2 regions of the Cellulomonas algicola genome follow, and region 2 is predicted to be linked to the other one. Evidence: riboswitches for the same ligand, from Rfam matches in the RefSeq annotation. Region 2 holds a riboswitch; the other holds the start of a gene.

Region 1 (7,488 bases), on a different contig from region 2:
GACGCGCACGAGGACGCTCACCAGCACGACGCACGTCAGGCCGCCGATCACCGCGGTCCAGCCCTCGCCGACGCGCGTCGCGAGCCCGCCGAGCAGCAGCTCCCCGAGCCGGGGGCCTCCGGCGACGACGACCACGAACACGCCCTGGAGCCGGCCGCGCATGTCGTCGGGCGTCGCGGTCTGCAGGATGCTCTGCCGGAACACCGACGAGATGGCGTCCGCGGCCCCCGCGACGACGAGCGTGAGCACCGCGAGCGCGAGCGCACCCCACAGCACCTGGTCGGGCCGCGTGGCGTCGACCGCGACGAGGACCGCGCCGAACCCGGCGATCGCGAGCCCCCACACCACGATCGCGACGGTGATGATGCGGCCCTGCCAGCGCACGTGCACGAGCGCGCCGGAGAACACGCCCGCGAGGACCGCCCCGACGGCGACCGCGGCGCTGACCACGCCCGTCGTGGTCTCGCCGCCGCCCAGGTAGAGGAGCGCGACCGCGGGGAACAGCACGCGCGGCGACGCGGTGATCATCGCGACCAGGTCGACCGCGAACGTCATGCGGACGTTGCGCTGCGTGCCGAGGTAGCGCAGGCCGTCGACGACCGAGCCGAGGCCGACCCGCGCACGCCGGACCGACGAGGGCTCGGGCGGGACCGGCGGGAGGCGCAGCAGCGCGGCGAGCGCGAACGTGAACAGCGCGGCGTCGAGCGTGTACGCGGCGGCGTACCCGAACGCGGCGACGAGCCCGGCGCCCAGCAGCGGGCCCACGGTGAGCGCGACGTTCCAGCCGGTGGTCTGCAGGGCGTTGGCGGCGGGCAGCAGGGTCGGGTCGATCAGGCGCGGGATGATCGCCGTCCGCGCGGGGCTGTTCACCGCGCCAGCGGCCGACTGCACCGCGACCAGCGCGTAGAGCAGCCCCACGTGCTCGTTGCCGAGCCACGCCTGCACCGCGAGTCCGAGCACCACGGTCCACGCGACCAGCGACGCGACGAGCGCGACCCGGCGCCGGTCGTAGTGGTCGACGATCGCGCCGCCGTACAGCCCGAAGACCACGAGCGGCACGAGCGCGCACACGCCGAGCACGCCGACGGAGAACGTCGAGCCCGTGAGGTCGTACACCTGGAGCCCGACGGCGACGACCGTGAGCTGCGTGCCGAGGTTCGACACGGACAGGCCCCACCACAGCCGCCGGAACGCCGGGCTGACGCGGAGGGGTGTGGTGTCGACGAGCACGGACATCGCCGCCACCCTACGTCGCCCGGGGCACCCGTCCTCGCCGGGTCCGGCGCCGTCTCACGGCGACGCGCGGGCGGGGCGTGGGAGGGTGGGCGGGTCCGGGAGCGGGAGGAGAGTCGGTGGGCGTGCAGCACGTGGTCGTGATGGGGGTGTCCGGGACGGGCAAGACGACGATCGGGCGGCTCGTCGCCGAGGCGCTCGGGAGCCCGTTCGTCGAGGGCGACGACCTCCACCCGCCGGCGAACGTCGAGAAGATGGCCGCGGGCGTCCCGCTCACCGACGACGACCGCGGGCCGTGGCTGCGGCTCGTCGCAGCCGCGATGACCGAGCACGCCGAGGCCGGTCGCGGGACCGTCGTCGCGTGCTCGTCGCTGCGGCGGGCGTACCGCGACGTGCTGCGCGGCGCCGAGGGGCGCGTGCGGTTCGTGCACCTCGCGGTCGGCCACGAGGAGCTCGCCCGGCGCATGGCCGGGCGGCGCGGTCACTTCATGCCGGCGTCGCTGCTCGAGTCGCAGCTCGCGACGCTCGAGCCGCTCGGCCCCGACGAGGACGGCGTCACGCTGTCCGTCCACCGCGACCCGGCCCACACCGCGGCCGCGGTCGTCGACGCGCTGGACGCCTGACGCGCCGACGCGCCCCCGACGTCCCGCCGGGTGGCGGTCGTCGGGGGCGCGTCGTCGTGGTCGGTCGCTCCCGGTGCTTCTCCCAGGCCAGCGGGAGCGGCGACTCGTCAGGGGGTGCGGTACCGCGCGTCGTCCGCGTCGATGATCGGCTCGCCGGCGAGGACGTCCGGCGCCGGGTCGTCGGCCTCGGGCGTCGTCGTGGAGGACCGCCACGGTGCGTTGCCCGCGACGGCAGACTTCGCGGCCTCGACGGCCTTGTCCTTGAGCGCCGAACCCTGCTGCTTGGCGAACTCGGTCGCCTGGCTCTCGACGTCCTGGACGTAGCCCTGGACGCGCGGGTCCTGCCAGACGTCGTTCGCCCAGCCCTTGATCTTCTCGAACTGACCCCGTCCCGCGCGGGTCCCGAGCACGTACCCGAGCCCGACGCCGACGGCGAACACGACCTTGCCCTTCATGAGCGGTCCTCCCGTGGGTCCGTGGCGGCGACGTCCGCAGTGCGCGCCGCCCGTCCGAAGGTCCGAGCGTAGGCACCGGCCCGCGGGTGCGCGCGTCGAACGGCGCCCTCGCCGCTGCGGGCGCGCGCGGCCACCACGCGGTCGGCGCGACGGAGGGCGTCGCGTCACCACGCCGCGCGCGCGAGGACCGTCGGGTCGACACTGGCGGCACGCGACGGCAGGGGGAGGTCGGCATGAGCGACCCGGGCACGGCCACGACGAGCACGCGGTCGGCCGACGGCCCGCCGCTGCGGCGCACCATCGGCCGACGCGTCCTGCTGCTGTTCGTCGTCGGCGACATCCTGGGCGCGGGCATCTACGCGCTGACGGGCAAGGTCGCGGCGGAGGTCGGCGGCATGATCTGGCTGCCGTTCGTGTGCGCGTTCGTGCTGGCGACGCTCACGGCGACGGCGTACGCGGAGCTCGTGGGCCGGTTCCCGCAGGCGGCGGGTGCGGCGCTGTACGCGAACCGGGCGTTCCGGCGGCCGTTCCTCACGTTCCTCGTGGCGTTCGCGGTGATGATGTCGGGCATCACGTCGGCGAGCGCGGCCGCGCGGGCGTTCGGCGGCGACTACCTCGCGGAGTTCGTGTCCGTGCCGACGCTGGTCGCGGCGTGGTTCTTCCTGCTGCTCATCACGGGCGTGAACCTGCTGGGGATCTCGGAGTCGGTGCGCGTCAACGTCGTGCTGACGATCGTCGAGGCGACGGGCCTGCTGGTCATCCTCGCGATCGGTGCGTGGGCGCTGCTGACGGGCGAGGGCGACCCGGGCCGCGCGTTCGTGCTGGAGACCGACGGGTCGGCGTGGATGGCGGTGCTCGGCGCGACGGCGCTCGCGTTCTACGCGCTGCTCGGGTTCGAGGACTCGGTGAACCTCGCGGAGGAGTGCCACGCGCCGCGCCGCGACTTCCCGCGCGCGCTGTTCGGCGGGCTCGCGGTCGCGGGCCTCATCTACGTCGGCGTCGCGTTCACGTCGTCGATGCTCGTGGAGACCGACGTGCTCGCGGAGTCGACGGGACCGCTGCTCGAGGTCGTCAAGGTCGCCGGGCTGACGTTCCCGCCCGCGCTGTTCGCGGTGATCGCGCTGCTCGCGGTGTCGAACACGGCGCTCATCAACATGCTCATGGCGTCGCGGCTGGTCTACGGGATGGCGCAGGAGCGGATCGTGCCGCGCGTGCTGGGGCGCGTGGGCGGGCGGCAGACGCCGTACGTGGCGATCGCGTTCACGGTGGTGATCGCGCTGACGCTCGTGGCGACGGGCGACCTGGCGGGGCTCGCGGACACGACGGTGCTGCTCCTGCTGCTCGTCTTCGCGACGGTCAACGTCGCCGTCCTGGTGCTGCGGCGCCGGCCGGACGACGGCGCGGACGCACGCGACGAGGACCCGGCCGCAGGCGACGACGCGGAGCGACCGACCTTCCGGGCGCCGACGTGGGCCCCGGTCGCGGGTGCGGTCGTGTCGCTCGTCCTCGCGTCACCGCTGACGGGCCGCGACCCGGCCGTCTACGTGCGGGCGGGCGCGCTGCTCGCGATCGGTGTGGTGCTGTACCTGGTCAACCGCTGGGCGGTGGGACGCACGGACCGCACGGGCCGCGAGGCGGCGGCCCCGACGTCCCGCGCCTGACGTCGGACGGCCTCCTCACGGTCGACGCGGCCGGCGACGGCCACGTCGGACGACCTCGTCACGTCGACGCGGGCGGCGCCGGCCCGCGCGGACGGCCGGGCTCAGCGCGACCGGTCCGCGTGCTCGCGGTGCAGCGCGCACATCGCGTCGACGAGCGCCTCGGCGGGCCCGTCGACGACCGCCCCGGGGACGACGGACTTCACGGGCAGCGGCGCGACGGGCCCGGCCGGCAGCCCCCACGCGCGCCGCCACGCGACGAGCTGCCCGCTCGACGCGACGTAGACGATCCGCCCGAGCCCGGCCCACCCGTGCGCGGCGGCGCACATGGGGCAGTGCTCGCCCGACGTGTAGACCGTGCAGCCGCCGCGCTCCTCCGGCGGGAGGTGCGCGGCGGCCCAGCGGGCGATCTCGAGCTCGGGGTGCCGGGTCTGGTCGCCGTCCTTGACGCGGTTGCGGTCCTCGAGCAGGACGGTCCCGGCGGCGTCGACGAGCACCGAGCCGAACGGCTCGTCGCCGTCGTCGAGCGCCTCGCGCGCGAGCGCGACGCACCGTCGCAGGTGGACCAGGTCGGCGTCGGTCACGGCCATGCTGCCGACCCTAGGCCGCGGCCGGCGGTCAGGACAGGCGCGGCGTCTTCACGCTGGCGATCGGCCCGACGAGGGTGCCCGCGGAGTTCTGCGCGACGACCCGGTAGTAGTACGTCGTGCTCGGCGCGAGCCCGCCGACGAGCCCGCTCGACACCGACTTCTCGTAGGTGAGGGCGGCGACCGACGTCACGGGGGAGGCCTGGCCGAGGGCCGTGGTCGTGCCCCACTCGATCCACGCCGTGGTCGCGAGCCGGTGCGGGTGCACCTGCGCGACCAACGTCGTCGACGTCGCGGTCGTGCCGGACGTCCACTGCTTCGACGACGTGGGCTTCCCGGCGGTCTCGAAGCTGCTCGTGGTGACGGTCGTGCCCGCGGGCGTCGTGGTCGTGGTGCGCACGTAGTAGGTGGTGTTCGGCTGCAGCGTCCCGAGCGGCTGGTTGACCGCCTTCGCGTACGACACCGCCGGGACGGACGTGACCGGGCCGGTCGTCCCGTAGGCGGTCGTCGTGCCCCACTCCGACCGCACGGTGCCCGCGAACCCGTGCAGGTCGACGAGCGCCTGCGACGTCGCGGACGTCGTCGTGACGTCCTTGGCCGACACGGTGACCGTCGGCACGGGTGCGGCCTCGACGGACACGCGGTCGGTCGCGGTGCGGCCGGCGGTGTCGGTCACGGTGAGCCGCAGCGCGAAGGTGCCCGCGGCGTACGTCCGGCTCACCGTGGCGGGCGGCGTGCCGGTGCCGGTGAGGGGTGCGGAGCCGTCGCCGAGGTCGAGGGTCCACGACGCGATCCCCGCCCCGGGCACCGAGCCGGCCGCCCACGAGCGGGACGCGTCGACCGTGACGGCGAGCGGTGCGGCGCCGTGCGTCGCGGACACGCGCAGCCACGCGGTGGTGCGGGTGCGGGCGGAGGGGTCGGCCGCGATCGACCGGAACGCGCCGAGCGTCGTCGACGAGGAGTCCGCCCACCACGGGCAGCTGCCCTGCTGGTGGAAGTAGAGGACCGCCTTGACCTCCGGCCAGCTCGTCCACGTGGTCATCGAGTCGCGCAGCCAGGTGGCCTTGCGCTGCGCGTTCGTCGGGTCCTCGACCGAGCCCCACTCGGCGACCATCATCGGCTTGCCGTGCTTCTGCGCGAAGGCCCGGGCCGCCGTCGACTGCGTCGCGACGCTCTGCCAGGAGCTGGGGCCGCCGGGGTTGCAGCCGTTCCAGTTGTAGACGTCGAGCCCGACGAAGTCGACGACGTCGTCGCCCGGGTAGAGCGCGTCGGCGGTCGTCGTCGCGTTCGCGGCGAACGGCGTGGGCGTGACGATCCACGTCCAGACGACGTTGCTCACGCCCTTGTCGCGGAAGACCTGCACGTAGTGCCGCCACGCGGCGCGGTACTCGGCGGCCGTGCCGTAGCCCGTCGCGTAGTCGGGCTCGTGCTGGAAGGTCAGGTAGAGCGGGACGCCGAGGCCCGCGACGGTCGCGGCCTGGGCGGCGATGGTGGTGTCCTGGTCGCCGCGGGCGATGGACGCCCAGCTCACCTTGGTCCCGTCGACACGCTTGGTCGCGACGGACAGGACGGGCGTGCGGCCGCGCTCGACGGCCGAGGCGACGCCACCGGCGCGCAGGTCCTCGTCCCACTGCCGGTAGAGGCGCTGGGTGTCGAGCTTGCGGCCGACGGTGTCCTCGAACGTCGCGACGGCCTCCTCCTGCGTGGTCGCGCCCTTGGCGACGAACGCACCGAAGAGCAGGCCGTCCTGCGGGGTGAGGGCCGCGGCGGCGTCGCCCGGCGCGGGCTCGGCGGCGGTCGCGGGTGCGGCGACGCCGGTGCCGAGGAGGCCGGCGACGAGGGTCGTCACGACGACGACGGCGCGGCGGCGGGTCGTGCCGGGCCGGGACGCACGGGTGCCCCGGAGACGGCCGGTCGGGTGGGTCCGGGCATGGGTGATGGCGCCCGGAACGGGCGTGGACGTGCGCAAGTGAGGAGCCCCCTGAGTCGTTCGGCAGCCTGGCGGACCTCGAGGGCCCCATGGCTTTGCGTCCCTGCCTCGCGGCAGGTTTGCCCTTGTCGCTGACCGAACAAGCGTACGAGCACACTCCTGGACATGTATATAGGACGTAAGTCCTAGACGATTGTTCATCCAGTCATATCTGTAGTGACCAACTTGTGGACGGGTATTTTCCTTCACGGGCGACTCGTGGAAACTGTGAGCACTTGTCCGGTACGCCGGACCTGGCCGCTCCCGAAAACGGGATCCGGCGCCGCACGACTGCTCGGAGACCGGGGGGACTCCGAACGCGTGCCGCGCCGCCTCACCGCTCGATGTCGAGCCGCCCTTCCCCCGCGACGTCCTCGCCGCCGACCCCGCGCGACCCCGAAGCCCGCCGCGTTGAAGAAGCCGACGCCTCGACACGAGGAGCTCCCGCGTGCTCATCTTCCTGCTGCAGGTCCGTGACCTGCTCTCGGACGCCCCGTTCGAGATCTACCTCTTCGCCCTGTTCACCGCTCTCGTCTGGCTCATCTGGCTCGTCAAGGTCGTCCTCTCCGCGCGCTACCGCACGTGGACGGAGCCGTGCCACGCGACCACGTCGGTCGTGATCCCGGTCGTCGACGAACCGCTCGACCTGTTCCACGACGTGCTGCGCCGCATCACCGAGCAGCAGCCCCACGAGGTGGTCGTCGTCATCAACGGACCGCGCAACACCGCGCTGGAATCCGTCTGCGACGACTTTCCTGAAGTGCGCCGGATCTGGACCCCGGTCGCCGGGAAGAGGAATGCGGTTGCCATCGGGGTGGAGGTGTCGACGGGCGAGATCATCGCGCTCGTCGACAGCGACACCATCTGGACGCCGCACACGCTCACCGAGCTCGTGAAGCCGTTCAACGACCCCAAGGTCGGCGGTGTCACCACCCGGCAGCGGATCCTCGACCCGCGGCGCAA
Region 2 (7,488 bases):
TTGAACCCACGACCCACGGATTATGAGTCCGCTGCTCTGACCGGCTGAGCTACTGCCCCGAGGCGGAGCCCAGGCTACGGCAGTCCCCTCCGGTCGCGGGGGTGCCCGTTCGCTGCCACGATCCGACGCGACGGAGCACGGGGGACGACCGGGGGGAGAGCGGGGTGGTGAGGCGCAGATGAGCGGGAACACGACGCACGCCGAGCACGGCTGGGAGCTCGCGGCGCGGGCCGGGTACGCGGTGAGCGGGGTGCTGCACGTGCTCATCGGCGTGCTGGCCCTGCAGGTGGCGGTCGGCAGCGGGAGCCAGCAGGCCGACCAGTCGGGCGCGCTGGGGACGGTCGCGTCGACGCCGTTCGGCGGCGCGGCGCTGTGGTTCTTCGTGGTGGCCTTCGCGGCGCTGGGCGCGTGGGAGGTCGCCAAGGCCGTCCGCGGTGCGCCGCCCACGTCGGGTGGTGGCGCGCAGGGCTCGCGGACGAACGGGTGGCGTGCCAAGGCCGCGGGCCGCGCGCTCGTCTACCTCGCGCTCGCGGCCGCGTCGTTCGCGTTCGCGCGTGGCGGCGGCACGTCGAGCGAGCAGCAGACGGCCGACCTCACGTCGCGCCTCATGTCCGCGCCCGGCGGTCGGATCCTCGTCGCCGCCGTCGGCCTGGCCGTCGTCGGCGTGGGCGCGTACCACGTGGTCAAGGGCTGGAAGAAGAAGTTCCTGGCCGACCTGCACCGCCTGCCGTCCGGGACGGCGGGCCGCGTCGTGGAGCGTCTGGGCGTGTGGGGCTACGTGCTCAAGGGTGTCGCGCTCGGCGTCGTGGGCGTGCTGTTCGTCGTCGCGGCAGCCAAGGCCGACCCGCAGGCGGCGGGCGGCCTGGACCAGGCGCTGCACACCCTGCGCGACCAGCCGGGCGGGCCGTTCCTGCTCGGCGTCGTCGCGCTGGGGCTCGTCGCGTACGGCGGGTATGCGTTTGCCCGTGCGAGATACGGGCGGCTCTGAAGTTCACCCGTTTGCCGCACGCAACTGACGCGGAGTTTCTTGACTAACTGTCCAGAAACGGTCATAGTTCTTGTTGTCAGCGACAACGGCAAACCCGCCGCAAGGTGGGGACGCAAAGCCACGGGACCCACGAGGTCAGCCGAGCTACCGAACGACAGGAGATGACCATGGCTGTGACCACCGACGCCCCCCTCACGCAGGGTGCCCTTCTCACCCCCGGCGAGGTCGCGGTCCTGTTCCGCGTGGACCCCAAGACGGTGACGCGCTGGGCCCAGGCCGGCAAGCTCTCGGCGGTCCGCACGCTGGGCGGGCACCGTCGCTTCCACGAGGCCGAGGTGCGTCAGCTCCTCCAGGGCGTCCCCACGCAGCGCGCGGGCGAGTGACCTTCCGCGGCTGCGCCGCGACCTGCACGACCCCGGGACGCCGGCGGTGACACCAGTCGCCGCCGGCGTGCTGCTGTGTCCGGGCGTGGGGTGACGCCCCACTCGGCGGTGCGGTCAGCGGACCGTCGTCAGGACCGCCGACCGCACGTCCTCGAGCGAGCGCTCCGGCTGGAACACGAGCCACTCGAGCCCGGCCACGACCGTGGCACCGAACAGCGCCGCCGCCGTGAGCGACGGGTCCCGGTCGGGCCATGCCGCCGCGACGGCACCGGCGAACACCCCCATCGCGTCGTCCCGCAGCGCGCGGATCGAGTCCTGCCACTGCCGGCCCGTGCGGAAGACCTCGGCGACCATGACCTTCGCGAAGTCGGGGTGGTCGCGGACCTGCGTGAGCAGCTCGGTGACGAGCGCGTCGACCGCGTCGGTGCCGGTCAGGCCGTCGGCGGCCGCCCGCAGCGCCGCGGTGAGCCGCGCGACGCCCTCGGCGATGATCGCCTCGAACAGCTCGGCCTTGGAGCCGAAGTTGTAGAACACCGACCCCTTCGCGACGCCCGCCGCGGCGGCGATGTCGTCGACGGCGGTCGCGGTGTAGCCGCGCTCGGCGACGAGCGCGAGGGCCGCGTCGACGATGTGCCGCCGGGTGTCGGTGGTCCGCATGCGTGCAGCCTCCCAGAACGTGCGCCCGCGGGCGCCGGTCAGATCGTGAGTGCGGGGTGCAGGCGCGAGAGCGTCCACGTGCGCATGCGCCCCGCCCGCCACGACGTCACCGCGAGCGACGCGACGAGGAGCGTGACGAGGTAGGCGACCGCGGTCCAGAGCCGACCGTCGGGGTTACCCGTGAGCAGCGCCCGCAGGCCGTCGACGCCGTAGCTCATGGGCAGCAGCGGGTGCAGCGCCCGGAAGAACGCCGGCGACGTCTCGACCGGGTACGTGCCGCCCGCCGACGCGAGCTGGAGCACGAGCAGCGCGAGCGTCGCGATGCGTCCGGCGGCCGTGCCCAGCAGCGCGAGGAGCATCTGCTGCACCGCGAGGAAGGCGGCGACCACGAGCACGGTGAACGCGAGCGCGCCGACCGGGTGCGTCGGGGTCAGCCCGACCCCCACCCGCAGGACGGTGAGCAGCACCACGACCTGCACGATCCCCATGACGAGTGCGGGCGCGTACCCGGAGAGGGCCGCACGGGCGCCGCGCGCGGGCGTGGTGAGCGCACGCGGCGGCACCGGCCGCAGGATCATCCACGTCACGACGCCGCCGAGGAACAGCGCGAGCGGCAGGAAGAACGGGGCGATGCCCTCGCCGAACCCGGCCGCGGTCGCGCGGTCCGTCGCGTCGAGCCCGACAGGCTCGGCGATCGCGGCGGCACGTGCCGCCCGGGTGCTGTCGTCGTCGGCCGGGACCTGCGCCGCGCCGTCGTCGAGCGAGCCCGCGAGCGTGGCCGTGCCCGCGCCGAGCTGCCCGGTGCCGTCGACCAGCCGGGACGCGCCGTCGGCGACGTCCTGCGCGCCCGACGCGACCTGCGCGGTGCCGTCGGCGAGCGTACGCGTGCCGTCGCGCAGCGACCCGGCGCCGGCGGCGACCTGCGCGGTCCCGTCGTGCAGCGCAGCCGCACCGTCGGCGACCTGGCGGGCGCCCGTGTCGAGCGCGTCGAGCTGCTGCCGGGCCGCGGCGAGGGTCGCGGCGTCGGGCAGCCGGTCCGCGGTCGACGCGAGGTGCGCGAGGATCTGCGCGGCGTCGGCGTCGCCCGCCTGCGCGCGTGCGGTGAGGTAGGCGGTGAGCGTCTGCAGGTCGGCGGGCAGCCCGGACACGCCCGCGACGAGCCCGTCGACCTGCGCGGCCGCGGCGTGCACCCCGTCGGCGACCTGGGCGCTCCCGGTCGCGAGCCTCCCGGCTGCGGTGTCGGCCTGCGTCGACCCGTCGGCGAGGCGTGCGGCGCCGTCGCGGACGTCGGCGGCCCCCGACGACGCCTGCTCGGCACCGTCGGCCAGCTGGCCCGCGCCGTCGGCCAGCGTGCGTGCGCCCGCACCGAGCTGGTCCGCTGCGTCGCGCAGCCGGACGGCACCGTCGGCGGCCTCGGTGAAGCCGTCGTGCGCCTGCGAGAGCCCGACGAGCACCGCGTCGACGGCCTGCTCGCCCGCGGTCGCCGAGACGGCCGCCGTGATGCGCTCCATCGCGGTGCGGCCGAGCGACGTGACGAGGAACGAGTTGGCGTCGTCGTAGGCGACGTCGATGCGCGCCGAGCGCGGGGAGTCGCCGCCGGCGGAGACGAGGTCGGCGGAGAAGTCCGCGGGCACCGTGACGCTGAAGTAGTAGCGGCCGGAGTCGACGCCGTCGGCCGCGTCGGCGGGGTCGGTGACGACCCAGTCGAGGCGGTGCTCGTCGACGAGCCGGTCGACGAGGTCGGCGCCCGCGTGCACGGGCTCGCCGTCGCGCGTCGCGCCCGCGTCGGCGTCGACGAGCGCGACGGGGATGCGGTCGAGGTGCCCGGTGGGGTTCCAGAACGCCCACAGGTACAGGACGCCGTAGAGCAGCGGCACGACGATCATCGCGACGACGGCCAGGCGGGGCAGCGTGCCGCGGCGGAAGCGGCGCAGCTCGGTGCCGGCGGTGAGCGAGAGCATGACGGTCCTCGGGGTGCGGTGGGTGACGGGAGACGGGTCAGAGGGGGAGCGCGACGACGGTCGGCGGCGTGACCCAGCGGGTGCGCGTGACCTCGTCGGCGCTCGCGCACGCGGCGACGACCGTGAGGCCGCCCGCGGCGAGCCGCTCGAGCCGGGTCCAGACGACCTGGCGGCGGGCGTCGTCGAGCACCTGGTCGACGTCGTCGACCACGAGCAGACGGGGTCGTTGCAGCAGGGCGAGGCCGAGGCGCAGCAGCATCGCGTCCAGCTCGTCGAGGTCCCAGGCGACGGTGCCCGGCGCGGGCACGGGGCGGTCGCCGAACGCCGGCGCCAGTGCCTCGTCGAGCGTGCGCCGGGTGAGGCGGGGCTGGCGTCGGTACCAGGGGCCGAGCCAGGCGAGCCGCTCGCGGACGAGCGCGCCGACCGTGACGGACTGGTCGAGGTCGTCGATCCCGCCGAACCCCGCGATCGCCGCCGCGCTCTGCACGGCGCGGCGCTCCCGCGGCAGGTGGTGCCCGAGCACGTCGAGCCGTGCGTCGGCGTCGGGGACCATGCGGCCGGCGAGCGTGAGCAGCAGGCTCGTGCGACCCGAGCCCTGCGCGCCCTGGACCAGCACGAGCACGCCCGGCGCGACGTCGAGGTCGACGGGTCCGAACACGCGTCCGCGCGGGCCGTGCAGGGCGAGGTGCCGGGCGCGGACGACGGGCGGCTCGGGTGTCGCGTCGGGCGCGGCGGGGCCGTCGCTCGCGGCGCCGGGGGTGGGGTCGGTGCCGATCTCGGCGGAGGCGGTCATGTGGCGGGTTCCCTTCTGACTGACCGGTCAGTACAAAGGTACGCCCGCTTCGTCGGCTTGTCGGCGCCGTGCGGTGTCTCGCTCCTCACACGCCGCCTCCGGACGGCCCTGGTCCGCGGCCCGGGCATGAAAGGATCGACGCCTGGCCATGCGAGAGATCCGCACCGTCGGAGACCCCGTCCTGCGTACCCCGTGCGACCCGATCACCGCGGTCGACGACCGCGTCCGCTCGCTCGTCGAGGACCTCCTCGAGACGGTCGACCACGAGGGTCGCGCCGGTCTCGCGGCCAACCAGATCGGCGTCGGCCTGCGCGCGTTCTCGTGGAACATCGACGACGAGATCGGCTACGTGCTCAACCCCGTGATCGTCGAGCTCTCCGAGGACGAGTACCAGGACGGCGACGAGGGCTGCCTCTCGGTCCCGGGTCTCTGGTACCCGACGCGCCGCGCCTGGTACGCGCGGGTCGTCGGCACCGACCTCGACGGCAAGGAGGTCGTCGTCGAGGGCACCGAGCTCATGGCCCGGTGCCTCCAGCACGAGGTCGACCACCTCGACGGGATGCTCTACCTCGACCGCCTCGAGCGGTCCGTGCGCAAGAAGGCGATGCGGGCGATCCGCGAGCAGCTCTGACGCATCCCCGCCCTGGTGCTTGGCGGTGACGCCGCACGTCGGGCATAGTGTGCACAGCACGCCGCGAGACCGTGAGTGCTCCTGAGCAGGACCCGAGGACGTTGGGGAAGGCGAACCTCGAGCCGACCAGGAGGACGACATGGCAGGTGCGATCACCCGCGGTGTTCTTTTCGTGCACTCTGCGCCCCGTGCGCTGTGCCCCCACATCGAGTGGGCAGCCGGGAACGTCCTGACCGCGCGGGTGACCTTCGACTGGACCCCGCAGCCGGCAGGACCCGGCTTCTACCGTGCCGAGCACTCGTGGCAGGGACCCCAGGGCACCGGCGCGCGGCTGGCGTCCGCGCTGCGCGGGTGGGCGCACCTGCGGTACGAGATCACGGAGGAGGCGAGCCACGGCGTCGACGGCTCCCGCTGGAGCCACACGCCCGAGCTCGGGATCTTCCATGCCGCGACCGACGTGCACGGCAACGTCGTCGTCCCCGAGGACCGGATCCGCGCCGCGCTCGAGCACGCGGACGACCCGGCACGCCTGCGTGCGGAGCTCGACCTCGCGCTCGGCCAGGCCTGGGACGACGAGCTCGAGCCCTTCCGCTACGCGGGCGCGGGCGCACCCGTCCGGTGGCTCCACCGGGTGGGCTGACCTGCACCGACGTCTCGCTGCGTGAGCGCCTAATCGATTCGCGCGTGGACAGCCTGCCGACCCCGTCCGCCAAGGTGTGACCTCGGGCGTCGCCCCCTCGACGCCTGCCGACCCGGGACAGCCCGGGCCACGAGAGGACGCACCCCGATGACCACGCCCCGCACGCCCGCGCTCGCCCTCGCGGGCCTGACGCTCGCCGCCGCCCTCACGGGCTGCGCCGCCGACGCGACGGCCGCCGACGGCACGACCGCCGCGGGCGGTGCCGCAGGGACCGGCGCCGCCGGCGCGCAGGGCGACGCGAGCGGTGCCGTCGGCAGCTCCGCGTCCCCGACGAGCCGCATCGTCGACGGCACCTACGTCGGGGTCGGCATCTACTCCTCGCCCGCGGGCAAGGAGAGCATCGAGGTGACGCTCACCGTCGACGAGGGCATCGTCGCCGCGATGGACGTCGTGCCGCAGGCGACCAACCCCACCTCGCAGACGTTCCAGTCCGACTTCGCCTCCGCCATCTCGGCTCAGGTCGTCGGGATCCCGCTCGAGGACGTCGACGTCGACGTCGTGGCCGGCGCGTCGCTCACGACGCAGGCCTTCGAGTCCGCGCTGGAGTCCGTCCTCGCCGATGCGCGCGCGTGAGTCGTTCGACGCGATCGGCACCCGGTGGACGCTGCGCACACCGGCACCGCTCGACGGGGCGGTGCTCGCCCGCGTCCACGCGTGCGTCGCGGCGTACGACGCGGTGTGGTCCCGGTTCCGTCCCGACTCGCTCGTGGCCCGGATCGCCGCGGCACCCGGCGTGTACGCCCTGCCCGCGCACGGCGTCGCGCTGCTCGACCTCTACGACGTGCTCGACGAGCGCACCGGCGGCGCCGTGTCCCCGCTCGTCGGCCGCAGCCTGGAGCGGCTCGGCTACGACCCCGGGCTGACCCTCGTCCCGGCGGGTCCGCCCGTGCCCGCCCCGCGCGCGGCCGACGTGCTCGCGCGCGACGGCGACCGGCTCGTCGTGCACGAGCCCGTGCTGCTCGACGTCGGCGCCGCGGGCAAGGGCCAGCTCGTCGACCTCGTGGCCGCCGAGCTCGCGGCGTGCGGCGTCGACGACGTGCTGGTCGACGCGGGCGGCGACGTCCTGCGGCACGGTGCGCCGGTGCGGGTCGGGCTCCAGCAGCCCGGCGACGCGAGCCGCGCGGTGGGCGTCGTCGAGGTCGGCGACGCCGCCGTGTGCGGTTCGGGCGTGGACCGGCGCACGTGGGGCGACGGGCTGCACCACGTCGTCGACGCCCGCACGGGTGCGCCCACGCGGGACGTCGTCGCGACCTGGGCCGTCGCGCCCACCGCGATGGTCGCCGACGGCCTCGCGACGGCGCTCTTCTTCGTCGACCCCGAGCGCCTGCAGGTGCGGTTCGACCTCGAGTACGTGCGCATCCACGCCGACGGCCGC

The links. Region 2 has a riboswitch for cyclic di-GMP ahead of KOV94_RS11275 (BldC family transcriptional regulator). Riboswitches for the same ligand answer to the same signal wherever they lie in the genome.
Region 1: another riboswitch for cyclic di-GMP. It lies ahead of KOV94_RS13040 (glycosyl hydrolase); the one in region 2 lies ahead of KOV94_RS11275 (BldC family transcriptional regulator).

The regions. Positions count from the first base shown of each region.
Region 1 covers NZ_JAHKSJ010000015.1:200,485-207,972, reverse strand. Annotated here, with positions in the region: gene KOV94_RS13065 (MFS transporter) at 1-1,236, opposite strand, end outside; gene KOV94_RS13060 (gluconokinase) at 1,353-1,856, shown strand; gene KOV94_RS13055 (YtxH domain-containing protein) at 1,964-2,311, opposite strand; gene KOV94_RS13050 (APC family permease) at 2,545-3,972, shown strand; gene KOV94_RS13045 (nucleoside deaminase) at 4,074-4,559, opposite strand; gene KOV94_RS13040 (glycosyl hydrolase) at 4,588-6,405, opposite strand; cyclic di-GMP riboswitch class I at 6,546-6,620, opposite strand; gene KOV94_RS13035 (glycosyltransferase) at 6,974-7,488, shown strand, end outside.
Region 2 covers NZ_JAHKSJ010000013.1:152,991-160,478, forward strand. Annotated here, with positions in the region: tRNA gene KOV94_RS11265 (tRNA-Ile) at 1-59, opposite strand, end outside; gene KOV94_RS11270 (DUF1206 domain-containing protein) at 179-988, shown strand; cyclic di-GMP riboswitch class I at 1,066-1,140, shown strand; gene KOV94_RS11275 (BldC family transcriptional regulator) at 1,156-1,371, shown strand; gene KOV94_RS11280 (TetR/AcrR family transcriptional regulator) at 1,486-2,028, opposite strand; gene KOV94_RS11285 (YhgE/Pip domain-containing protein) at 2,067-3,989, opposite strand; gene KOV94_RS11290 (AAA family ATPase) at 4,027-4,782, opposite strand; gene def (peptide deformylase) at 4,925-5,413, shown strand; gene KOV94_RS11300 (DUF3145 domain-containing protein) at 5,553-6,053, shown strand; gene KOV94_RS11305 (FMN-binding protein) at 6,201-6,686, shown strand; gene KOV94_RS11310 (FAD:protein FMN transferase) at 6,673-7,488, shown strand, end outside.